Linked DNA regions of Actinospica robiniae DSM 44927. The protein of the gene in region 1 binds, or shares a complex with, the protein of each later gene. Links are inferred from orthologs where the notes say so. Each region holds a gene or a part of one and is shown in the gene's direction. Other genes may lie near its edges.

Evidence for each region.
Region 2: the proteins of pcrA (region 1) and uvrB are in contact, whole or in part, in a crystal structure (PDB 7EGT), measured with the Thermus thermophilus proteins. The link is inferred for Actinospica robiniae DSM 44927 from one-to-one orthologs. Residues at the interface, in WP_096412145.1 of Thermus thermophilus: His654, Arg656, Phe657, Gln666, Asp668, Glu669, Lys680, Arg681, Leu682, Ser683, Lys685, Tyr686, Ala687; in WP_096411307.1 of Thermus thermophilus: Glu23, Leu25, Arg26, Asp27, Gly28, Glu29, Arg30, Phe31, Arg55, Glu326, Asp327, Phe328, Glu379, Ser382, Gln383, His398, Gly400, Arg401.

The regions. Positions count from the first base shown.
Region 1 is NZ_KI632511.1:6,975,732-6,983,389, forward strand. Bases 2,250-5,290 are described here. They hold pcrA (DNA helicase PcrA), read left to right. Parts: upstream 2,250-2,553; coding sequence 2,554-5,028; downstream 5,029-5,290. Other genes in these bases: ACTRO_RS29965 (LuxR C-terminal-related transcriptional regulator), read right to left, coding at 5,066-5,290. Outside these bases: ACTRO_RS29950 (ABC transporter ATP-binding protein), read left to right, coding at 1-636; ACTRO_RS29955 (C40 family peptidase), read right to left, coding at 950-1,966; more of ACTRO_RS29965, read right to left, coding at 5,291-5,713; ACTRO_RS29970 (sensor histidine kinase), read right to left, coding at 5,719-6,960; ACTRO_RS29975 (ABC transporter permease), read right to left, coding at 6,986-7,658. UniProt on the Escherichia coli protein: A helicase with DNA-dependent ATPase activity. Unwinds DNA duplexes with 3'-5' polarity. Translocates on single-stranded DNA with 3'-5' polarity. Initiates unwinding more efficiently from a nicked substrate than double-stranded DNA.
Region 2 is NZ_KI632511.1:7,583,446-7,586,669, forward strand. What follows is about bases 1-2,947. They hold uvrB (excinuclease ABC subunit UvrB), read left to right. Parts: upstream 1-400; coding sequence 401-2,494; downstream 2,495-2,947. Other genes in these bases: ACTRO_RS32675 (class I SAM-dependent methyltransferase), read left to right, coding at 1-313; ACTRO_RS32685 (hypothetical protein), read left to right, coding at 2,675-2,947. Also shown: more of ACTRO_RS32685, read left to right, coding at 2,948-3,224. UniProt on the Escherichia coli protein: The UvrABC repair system catalyzes the recognition and processing of DNA lesions. A damage recognition complex composed of 2 UvrA and 2 UvrB subunits scans DNA for abnormalities.

The DNA.
Region 1 (7,658 bases):
AAGTCCACGCTGGTGAAGATGGTGGCCCGGTTCTACGACCCGACCGCCGGCGCGGTGCTGGTGGACGGGGTGGACCTGCGCGGGTACGACCTGAGCGGCTACCGCAACCGGCTGGGCGTGGTGCCGCAGGAGGCGTACCTGTTCCCGGGCACGGTGGCCGAGGCCATCGCGTACGGCCGGCCGGAGGCCTCGGACGCCGAGATCGAGGCGGCCGCCCGCGCCGTCGGCGCGCACGAGATGGTGGCCCGGCTCTCCGACGGCTACCTGCACCAGGTCGGTGAGCGCGGCCGCAGCCTGTCGGCCGGCCAGCGCCAGCTGCTCGCGCTGGCCCGGGCCTACCTGGTGGACCCGGACATCCTGCTGCTGGACGAGGCCACCGCGTCGCTCGACCTGGCCAGCGAGGCCGCGGTCACCCGCGCCATGGACGAGGTCTCCCGCTCCCGCACCACCCTGGTCGTCGCGCACCGCCTGACCACGGCGGCCCGGGCCGACCGGATCCTGGTGCTGGAGGGCGGCCAGGTGGTCGAGGACGGCACCCACGACGGCCTGCTCGCCGCCGACGGCGCCTACGCCCGGCTGTGGAACTCCTTCATGCACGCCTCGACGGACCAGGAGACGGTCCAGGCGGAGGTCTGACGCGCCTGACGCGCGAAAAGCGTGCTTCCGCCCGGCGGAAGCACGCTTTTCGCGTATCCGGATGCGCCGAAGTGAAGGCGGCCGAAGGCAAGAAGAACGCCCGGGTCGTTCTCGGTGGGTGCGGGCCCGTCGCGCGGAGGGGGGAGAGTCGCGGCGGACCTGCGAGAACGACCCGGGCGTCGGTGGGCAGCGTCCTCGCAAGGGGGAGGGGGGAGAGAACGCCGCCAGGTCGGGTTGCCTGTTTCGCCGGCGCCGCTTGCCGTACAGGCGAGCGACACCGTAGCGCCGCTATCGGCGCTTGCCTAGGGGTTGGCTAAGGACGGCCGTAGCCGGCGACCGGACCGACGTTGTCGATCTGGCCGTACTGCACCACCGTGCCGGTGTGCGGGGCGTGTATGACCATGTCGTTGCCCACGTAGATGGCCACGTGCGTGATGCCCTCGCCGTAGTTGTAGAAGACGAGGTCGCCGGGCTCGAGGCTGGAGCGGGAGACGTGCTGTATGCCGTCGTACTGCTGGGCCGCGGTGCGCGGCAGCGAGACTCCGGCCGCCTTCCAGGACTCCAGCGTCAGCCCGGAGCAGTCGAAGGTGGTGGGGCCGGTGGCCGCGTACACGTATTCGTCGCCGAGCTTGGACTTCGCGTAGGCGACCGCGGCGGCGGCGCGCGCGTCCGGGGCGACGTCGGTGATGACGACGTTGGTCGCGCCCGAGTTGGCCCGGTTGATCGCCTGCTGCTGGGAGGCGTTGAGGCTGTTGTAGAGCGACTTCGCCGACGCGGCGTCCTGCAGGGCCTTGGTCTTGGCGGCCGCGCGCTGGGTGACCAGCTGCTGCTGCTGGGCCAGGGCGCTCTGCGCGAGCTTGGTGTCCGCCGCGATCTGGGACTTGGCCGCGGCCAGCTCCTTGAGCTGCTGGGCCTCCTGCGCGGTGATCTGGTTGCCGGCCAGGGCGGCGTTGAGGTAGCTGTCCGGGCTGTCGTCGAGCACGGCCTTGAGCGAGTCGGACAAGCCGGAGTCGCGGTACTGCTGCGCGGCCTGGCGTCCCATCGCGGCCTCGAGCGTGGAGGCCTTCTGGTCGTCCGTGGAGATCTCGCTCTGCAGCGCGTTGATCTTCTGCTGCAGCTGGGCGACCTGGCCGGTGGCGGCGTTGTACTGCTCGGTGGCCGCTTCGGCGTCGGCGTTCTTCTTGTGGTAGTCGGCCAGCGCCTGCTGAGTGGTCTCGGCGTGCGCGCTGCCCTGCATCAGCAGAACGGATCCGGCGGCGACGCCGGCGATGGCGACGGCCGAGGTGGTCCGGCGTACCGCGAGCTTGGGAGCACGGTGAGACGACGGCATGCGTGTCCTCTTCCCTGGGCGCCTGCCGAGTTAGCTGACGGGTTCGGACGGGAAAGTTCGCCCTACGCCTTGCCCTGGCCGGCGAGCCGGTGAGGGCTCTTCGGATCAGGCGCGGCGATTCACCCCGATGGGACGGTTGGGTCCCCGGCTCCGAGCGGCGCCCCGGGCCGCTCGGCCGATCGCTCGGCCGGGGTTCGGGTCGTCGCCGATGGATTCGGCGCGGATGTCCGCCGGGTGTCTGGCGACTCCGCGTGGGGCGGACATCTGGTGTGGGACTCTAGCGATTCCGGCCGGGCGCCACGCTTTTTCTCATCGGCTCTTTAACTTCCTTTTGCCGCGCGGGCGCGCCAAACCGGGACATAACGGCAGAGTCGATCGACGGTGAATCGTCGGGTTCTGGCGTCGATAGTCCGGTTTGCCCGGGCGGCAATCGCGGAAAAACGGACAAGTGTCGCAGGATCCTGCCGTCGAGGCGGCCGGAGAAGATTTTATCGACGTATTGTCGGCAAACCTGAGGGCTCCGATCATGCCGGAGAACCCCGGCGGCGGCCACCGCTGTCGGTGGACGGGCCTACACTCTTAGAGCGATGAGCGGCTACGAGATCCCCCTGTTCGATCTGCCCAAGCCCCCCGCCCCGGTGCGGCGGCGGGTCGAGTCGGTGCTGCCCGGCCTCAGCCGCCTCCACCAGGACCGGGAGCCGTCCGGCCGGGACGAGCCGGGCGAAGCGCCCGCGCCCGAGCGCCCGGCCGCCCCGCCGCCCGCCGCCGCGCCGGCCCCGAACCGCCCGTCCGGCGGGCGCGATCCGCAGGAGCTGCTCGAGGGCCTCAACCCGTCCCAGCGCGAGGCGGTCGAGCACGCGGGAAGCCCGCTGCTGATCGTGGCCGGCGCCGGTTCGGGCAAGACCCGGGTGCTCACCCACCGCATCGCCTACCTGCTCGGCGAGCGCGGCGTGCACCCCGGCGAGGTCCTGGCCATCACCTTCACCAACAAGGCCGCCGCGGAGATGCGCGAGCGGGTCGAGGCGCTGATCGGCCCGCGCGCCCGGATGATGTGGGTCTCCACCTTCCACTCGGCCTGCGTGCGCATCCTGCGCCGCGAGCACGAGCACCTGGGCCTGCCCTCGTCCTTCACCATCTACGACGCGGACGACTCGCGCCGGCTGATGGCCCAGGTGGCCCGGGACCTCGACCTCGACGTCAAGCGGCACCCGCCGCGCGGCCTGCTCGCCGCGGTCTCCGCGCTCAAGAACGAGCTGATCGACCACGAGTCGGCCCGCGACGGAGCCGAGTCGGAGCGCGAGGCGCTGATCGCCGAGGTGTACGGCAGCTACCAGAACCGGCTGATCGCCTCGCGCGCGCTGGACTTCGACGACCTGATCATGACCACGGTCAACCTGTTCCAGGCCTTCCCGGCGGTGGCCGAGAGCTACCGGCGCCGGTTCCGGCACGTGCTCGTGGACGAGTATCAGGACACCAACCACGCGCAGTACGTGCTGGTGCGCGAGCTCGTCGGCAGGTCCAAGGCCGCGCCCGGCCGCCGGGAGGCGGCCGAGGGCGAGGCCGTGCCGCCGGCCGAGCTGTGCGTGGTGGGTGACGCGGACCAGTCGATCTACGCCTTCCGCGGCGCCACCATCCGCAACATCCTCGAGTTCGAGGCGGACTACCCGGACGCCAAGACCATCCTGCTCGAGCAGAACTACCGCTCCACCCAGACCATCCTGTCCGCCGCGAACGCGGTGATCGAGCGCAACCGGGGCCGCAAGCCGAAGAACCTGTGGACCGACTCGGGCCAGGGCGAGTCGATCGTCGGCTACGTCGCCGACAGCGAGCACGACGAGGCCGCGTTCGTGGCCAACGAGGTGGACCGGCTCACCGACGAGAGCCTGGCCAAGCCGGGCGACGTGGCCGTGTTCTACCGCACCAACGCGCAGTCGCGTGCGTTCGAGGAGTGCTTCATCCGGGTCGGCCTGCCCTACCGCGTGGTCGGCGGCGTGCGCTTCTACGAGCGCAAGGAGGTCAAGGACGTCCTGGCCTACCTCAGGGCCCTGGTGAACCCGGACGACTCGGTCTCGCTCAAGCGCGTGATCAACGTGCCCAAGCGCGGCATCGGCGACCGGGCCGAGGCGATGCTGGACGCGCTGGCCACCCGCGAGCGCATCTCCTTCGGTGCGGCCGTGGACCGCGCGGCCGAGGCGTACGGCCTCGCCGCCCGCTCGCTCAAGGCGGTGCAGGGCTTCGCCGCGCTGATGGCCGACCTGCGCGAGAAGGTGGCCGAGGGAGTCGGGCCGTCCGAGGTGCTCGAGGCGATCCTGGAGCGCACCGGATACCTCTCCGAGCTGCAGGAGTCCACCGACCCGCAGGACGAGAGCCGGGCCGAGAACCTGCAGGAGCTGGTCGCGGTCGCGCACGAGTACGAGGGCACCGAAGGCTCCGAGGGCGTCACCGGCTTCCTCGAGCGGGTGGCCCTGGTCGCCGACGCGGACCAGCTGCCCGACGGCGGCGAGGGCATGATCACCCTGATGACACTGCACACGGCCAAGGGCCTGGAGTTCCCGGTGGTCTTCCTCACCGGCCTCGAGGAGGGCGTCTTCCCGCACACCCGGGCGCTGGGCAACGTGCAGGAGCTGGAGGAGGAGCGGCGGCTGGCCTACGTCGGCATCACCCGCGCCCGCCAGCGGCTGTACTTCTCCCGCGCGGTGCTGCGCTCGGCCTGGGGTGCCCCGTCGTACAACCCGCAGTCGCGCTTCGTCGAGGAGGTGCCCGCGGAGCTGATCAACTGGGAGCGCGAGGCCCCGGCCCCGTCCTCGACCGCCTTCGGCACCCAGACCCCGGCGCTGACCGCGTCCGCGGCCAAGTTCCGCAGGCCCGGCTTCAAGTCCCTCGGCGCGGGCGGGCGCGAGCCCATCTCGGTCGCCGCCGGCGACCGCGTCGTGCACGACACCTACGGCCTCGGCACCGTGGTCGCGGTCGAGGGCCGCACCGGCGAGCACGCCACCGTCGACTTCGGCTCCGAGGGCGTCCGGAAGCTGGTGCTGGCCTTCGCGCCGCTGACGAAGCTGTAGCAGCGCGGAGGCGGGCCGCCGCCCGGTGCTGCGGCCGCTACTCGATGCCCAGGTAGCGCAGCACGGCCAGGACCCGGCGATGGTCCGTGCCGGAGACCGGCAACTCGAGCTTGCTGAAGATGCTGGCCACGTGCTTCTCCACCGCGCGCTCGGAGACGAACAGCGCGGCCGCGATGGCCGCGTTCGAGCGGCCCTCGGCCATCAGCCCGAGCACCTCCCGCTCGCGCGGAGTGAGCGCGTCGACGGTGCGCCGGCGCTGGCTCGCGCCGAACAGCTGGGTGACCACCTCCGGGTCCAGCGCGGTGCCGCCGGCCGCCACCCGCTCGAGCGCGTCCATGAAGTCCTTGGTGTCCATCACCCGCTCCTTGAGCAGATAGCCGACGCCGGCCGAATTCCCGGCCAGCAGACGACTCGCGTACTGGGTCTCGACGTACTGCGAGAAGATCAGGATCCGCAGTCCCGGATGCGCGGCCCGCAGTTCGATCGCCGCGCGCAGACCCTCGTCGGTGTGCGTGGGCGGCATCCGGATGTCGGAGACCACCACGTCCGGCTCGTGCTCGACCACGGCGTCGCGCAACGCCCCGGCGTCGGGCACCGCCGCGACCACCTCGTGCCCCTCGTCCTCGAGCAGGCCGACGAGCCCGGCCCGCAGGATCGGCGAGTCCTCCGCCACCACGATCCGCATGATTCTCAGCGCCTCATCTCCGGTACCGCGTCCGACACGTCTTGCGCCGGCAGCTCCACCATGACCGTGGTCGGACCGCCCAGGGGGCTGGTGACCGACACGTGTCCGTCCAGTCCGCGCACCCGCTCGCTCAAGCCGCGCAGACCCGAGCCCTCGCCCTGCGCGTTCGCCCCGCCGCGGCCGTCGTCGGTGACGACGAGGCGGGCCGAGCCGTGCGAGTCGCCGAACACGCTGATCGCCACCGAGTTCGCGCCGCTGTGCTTGCCGGCGTTGGTCAGCAACTCGGCGGCGGCGAAGTAGAGCATCGTCTCGGCGGCTGAGGAAAGCCGGACCGGCAGGGCCGTGCGGACCGTCGTCGGTATCGGGGTGAGCGCGGCGAGCGTGGTCAGCGCCGGCTCGAGCCCCGAGTCGAGTGCGGGCGGGTGGATGCCGCGGACCAGGTCGCGCAGGTCCCCGATGACCTGCTTCGTCTCGGCCCGCGACTCGCGCAGCAGCTCGAGGCCGGCCTCGGTCCGGCCCTTCTCCAACAGCCGCTCCGCCCGGCCCAGCCGGATGCCGAGCGCCACCAGCCTGGCCTGGGCGCCGTCGTGCAGGTCGCGCTCGATCCGGCGCAGCGTCGCCGACGCCTCGTTGATCGCGTGCGACCGGGTCTGCTCCAGCTCCCTGATCCGCAGCGAGTCCTCGGTGGGGCCGAGCAGCCGCCGCATCAGCAGGACGTCGAGCTGCAGGAGCAGCTCGGTCAGGCTCGGCGCGGCCCAGAACAGCACAGCCGCGAAGATCATGAACTTGACCTGCGACGCGTGCTGACCCCCGGGTTGGAAATAGCCGCTGACGGTCATCGGCAGCAGCAGCCGGAAGCCGACTCCGAACAGGAACTCCAGGATCAGCAACAGCGGCTTGAGGGCCATGTGCGCGATCGACCGCCAGGCGATCGGTTCGGCGAAGTGGCGCACGATGAAGCCGAGGAAGCCCGGCCGGCGCGGCGCCCGGACCGGGGCCGCGATGTTCGCGTCGAGCAGTCCGTTGGCCGTCGCCCGGAAGCCGCCACCGCTCAACCGGGCGAAGCCGAGGACCGGCGGGAGCAGCACCAGGGCCGGGATTCCGGCGCCGGCCAGCGAGAGCGCGATGGCCACGGCGACCACCACGATCGAGCCCGCGGTCAGGAACGGCTGGCAGAAGCAGTACACGAACGCCCGTCCGGACCGCGCGGTGAACGGTGCGCGCAGCATGCGCCAGACGGATTTCACTGCTGGATTCTCGCGCATCCGCATGTCAGACGTCACGTCGCTTGAGCGAGAACAGCGCGGCCCCGCCGAGCAGGGCGACCCACCCGAGCAGCAGGCACAGGCCCTGCGCCGGGGTGTAGACGTCGCTCGCGTTGTGGCCGCTGCCCATCATCACGTCCGTGCCGCTCGGCATGGCGCCGGCCAGGTGCTTGCCGACCGTGCCGGGGATGAGCGAGAGCACGCCCGCCAGCACGAACTGCATGCCCAGCACCAGGCTGACGCCCGCGGCCGGGTGCCGCAGCAGGGTGCCGATGGAGAGCGCGACGAGGCCGATCAGCGCCATATAGAGGCCGAAGGCCAGCACCGCGCGGATCGAGGTCGGGTCGGTGATCGAGACCACGGAGTGCGCGCGCACGATCCGCGAGCCGATCAGGAAGCAGGAGATCGCGACCACCTCGGCCAGCGCGAACACCAGGCCGGCGAAGGTGGCCGCCTTGGCCAGCAGCGCGGGCGTGCGCCGGGGCGTGGCCAGCATCGTGGCCCGGATCATGCCGGTGGAGAACTCGGAGGCGATCAGCAGCACCCCGAGCACGCACACCGCGAGCTGTGCGAACTGGGCCGCGGGCTGCAGGATCAGCCCGACCGTGTCGGTGCGGAACTGGGTCTGGGTGGCGGCGTCGAGGTGCGGGTAGTCGTGCGTGTAGACCGCGGTGGCGGCG
Region 2 (3,224 bases), 610 kb from region 1 along the record:
GGGGCCGGTGTGGCGAGCCGGGCAGGGGACCCTGCCGAACGGCACGCCGGGCGGCGAGAGCGCGGTGCTGGAGCGGGCCGGGTTCGGCGACTTCGAAGGCCATCTGCTGCCCGGTGGCGCTCATCTCGAGCGCACGGCGGACGTGGTCGTCGCGGAGGTCTTCTCGCTCTCGGGCTCGGCGCCGCACCTGTTCGGCGAGCGGCTCGCCGAGTTCGAGGCGGACCTGCGCCGGCTGCTGGCCGAGGTCTCGCCGTCCGGGCTCTTCTCGCGGCGGCAGCCGAGCACCGAGATCCGGATCTGGCGTCGGCCGTGACCGCCGCCACAACCAGCCCGAACCGCTGACCTGCGGTGACGGCTGCGGTGGCAGCGGCTGTCGGAGGGCACGTCTAGCCTGGAGGGCATGACGCGACCGACGACGGATCTGGAACGCAGCGTTGCCCCCTTCGAGGTGATCAGCGAATACAACCCCTCGGGCGACCAGCCCGAGGCCATCGCCGAGCTCGAGCGCCGGGTACGCGGCGGGAACAAGAACGTCGTCCTGCTCGGCGCGACCGGCACCGGCAAGTCGGCCACCACGGCCTGGCTGATCGAGCGGCTGCAGCGCCCCACCCTGGTGCTGGCGCCGAACAAGACCCTGGCCGCGCAGCTGGCCAACGAGTTCCGCGAGCTGCTGCCCAACAACGCGGTCGAGTACTTCGTCTCGTACTACGACTACTACCAGCCTGAGGCGTACGTGGCGCAGACCGACACTTACATCGAGAAGGACTCGTCCGTCAACGACGAGGTCGAGCGGCTGCGCCACTCCGCCACCAGCTCCCTGCTGACCAGGCGGGACGTGATCGTGGTCGCGTCCGTCTCCTGCATCTACGGCCTCGGCACGCCGCAGGAGTACGTCGACCGCATGGTGCGCCTGCGGGTCGGCGAGGAGTACGGGCTCGACCAGCTGCTGCGCCGGCTCGTCGCGGTGCAGTACGCCCGCAACGACGTGGCCTTCACCCGCGGCACCTTCCGGGTGCGCGGCGACACCGTCGACATCTTCCCGATGTACGAGGAGCACCCGGTCCGGGTGGAGATGTTCGGCGACGAGATCGAGCGGCTGATGACCCTGCACCCGGTCACCGGCGAGATCCTGACCGACGACCAGGAGATCTACGTCTTCCCGGCCACGCACTACGTCGCCGGCCCGGAGCGGATGGAACGGGCCATCGCCGGGATCGAGGCCGAGCTCGAGGAGCGCCTCGCCGTGCTCGAGCGGCAGGGCAAGCTGCTCGAGGCGCAGCGGCTGCGCATGCGCACCACCTACGACGTGGAGATGATGCGCGAGGTCGGGTTCTGCTCCGGCATCGAGAACTACTCCCGGCACATCGACGGCCGCGAGGCCGGGACGGCGCCGAACACCCTGCTCGACTACTTCCCCGACGACTTCCTGCTGGTCATCGACGAGTCGCACCAGACCGTCCCGCAGATCGGCGCGATGTACGAGGGCGACACCTCGCGCAAGCGCAACCTGGTGGACTTCGGCTTCCGGCTGCCCTCCGCGCTGGACAACCGCCCGCTCAAGTGGGAGGAGTTCGTCCAGCGGATCGGGCAGACGGTCTACCTCTCCGCCACCCCCGGCCCGTACGAGCTGGCCCAGGCCGGCGGCGAGGTGGTCGAGCAGGTGATCCGCCCGACCGGCCTGGTGGACCCGGAGGTCGTGGTCAAGCCGACCGAGGGCCAGATCGACGACCTGGTGCACGAGATCCGCCTGCGCGAGCAGCGCGGCGAGCGGGTGCTGGTGACGACGCTGACCAAGAAGATGTCCGAGGACCTGACCGACTATCTGCTCGAGCTCGGCGTCAAGGTGCGCTATCTGCACTCGGACATCGACACGCTGCGCCGGGTGGAGCTGCTGCGGGAGCTGCGGCTCGGCGTGTTCGACGTGCTGGTCGGCATCAACCTGCTGCGCGAGGGCCTGGACCTGCCCGAGGTCTCGCTGGTGGCGATCCTGGACGCGGACAAGGAGGGCTTCCTGCGCAGCCCGACCTCGCTGATCCAGACCATCGGCCGGGCGGCGCGCAACGTCGGCGGCCAGGTGCACATGTACGCCGACAAGATCACCCCGGCCATGGCCAAGGCGATCGACGAGACCAACCGGCGCCGGGCGAAGCAGCAGGCGTACAACACCGAGCACGGCATCGACCCGACGCCGCTGCGCAAGAAGATCGCCGACATCACCGACTCGCTCATCCGCGAGGACGCCGACACGCGCGAGCTGCTGAGCAAGCCCCAGGGCAAGGGCCGTTCGCCGGTGCCGGGCGTCGGCTCGCGCGGCGTGACCAGCGTGGACTACGTGGGCAAGCCGGCCGAGGAGCTCGAGGCGCTGATCGAGGACCTCTCCCAGCAGATGCACACGGCTGCGGCGGAGCTGCACTTCGAGCTCGCGGCGCGGTTCCGCGACGAGATCTCGGAGCTGAAGAAGGAGCTGCGCGGGATGCGCGCGGCCGGGGTGTGAACGGCCGGCTGAGCGGCGCCGGGCGTGCGTCGGCGCCCTCGGCGGCGCGATAGGATCCGGCCTTAGCTCAGGCTAACCGCGCGCTCGCGCGCGGTTCACCCGCAGGCTTGCCGGGGGCGGCCGAGCGCGCATCCGTGCGCCTCGCCCGCCGGTACGGCACGAAGGACGGACAGCGACACCGTGACCAGTAGCACGACCGAGCACCAGGTACCGGCTCAGCACGATCGCTCGGCCGTCGCCGCCCTCCGCTCGGGCGCGCTGCGCTCGGCGCGGCGCGCGTGGCCCGCGATGGCCGCGTATCTGGCCGCACGCCTGGTGGGCACGCTCGTGTTCGGCCTGCTCTCGAGCGGCCACGGCTACGCCAGCCGCGGCATGTTCGTGTTCGTCGACTCGGGCTGGTACCAGAAGATCGCCGAGCGCGGCTACGACACCTCGATCTCGCCGAACCTCTCGCCCTTCGCCTTCGATCCGCTCTATCCGGGCCTGATGGGGCTCGGGCACGGGGTCACCCGCCTGCCGGTGACCGCGGTGGGCCTGGCGATCACCTGGATCGCCGCCGTCGCCGGGGCCTGGGCGCTGTTCGAGATCGGCCGCCTCGTGCGGGACGCGCGCACCGGCCTGATCTTCGCGGTGCTCTGGGCGCTGATGCCCTCGGCCGTGATCCAGGGCTCCCTGTACGCTGACACGCTCGCGATCTGCCTGTCCGCGTGGGCGCTCTACGCGCTGCTGC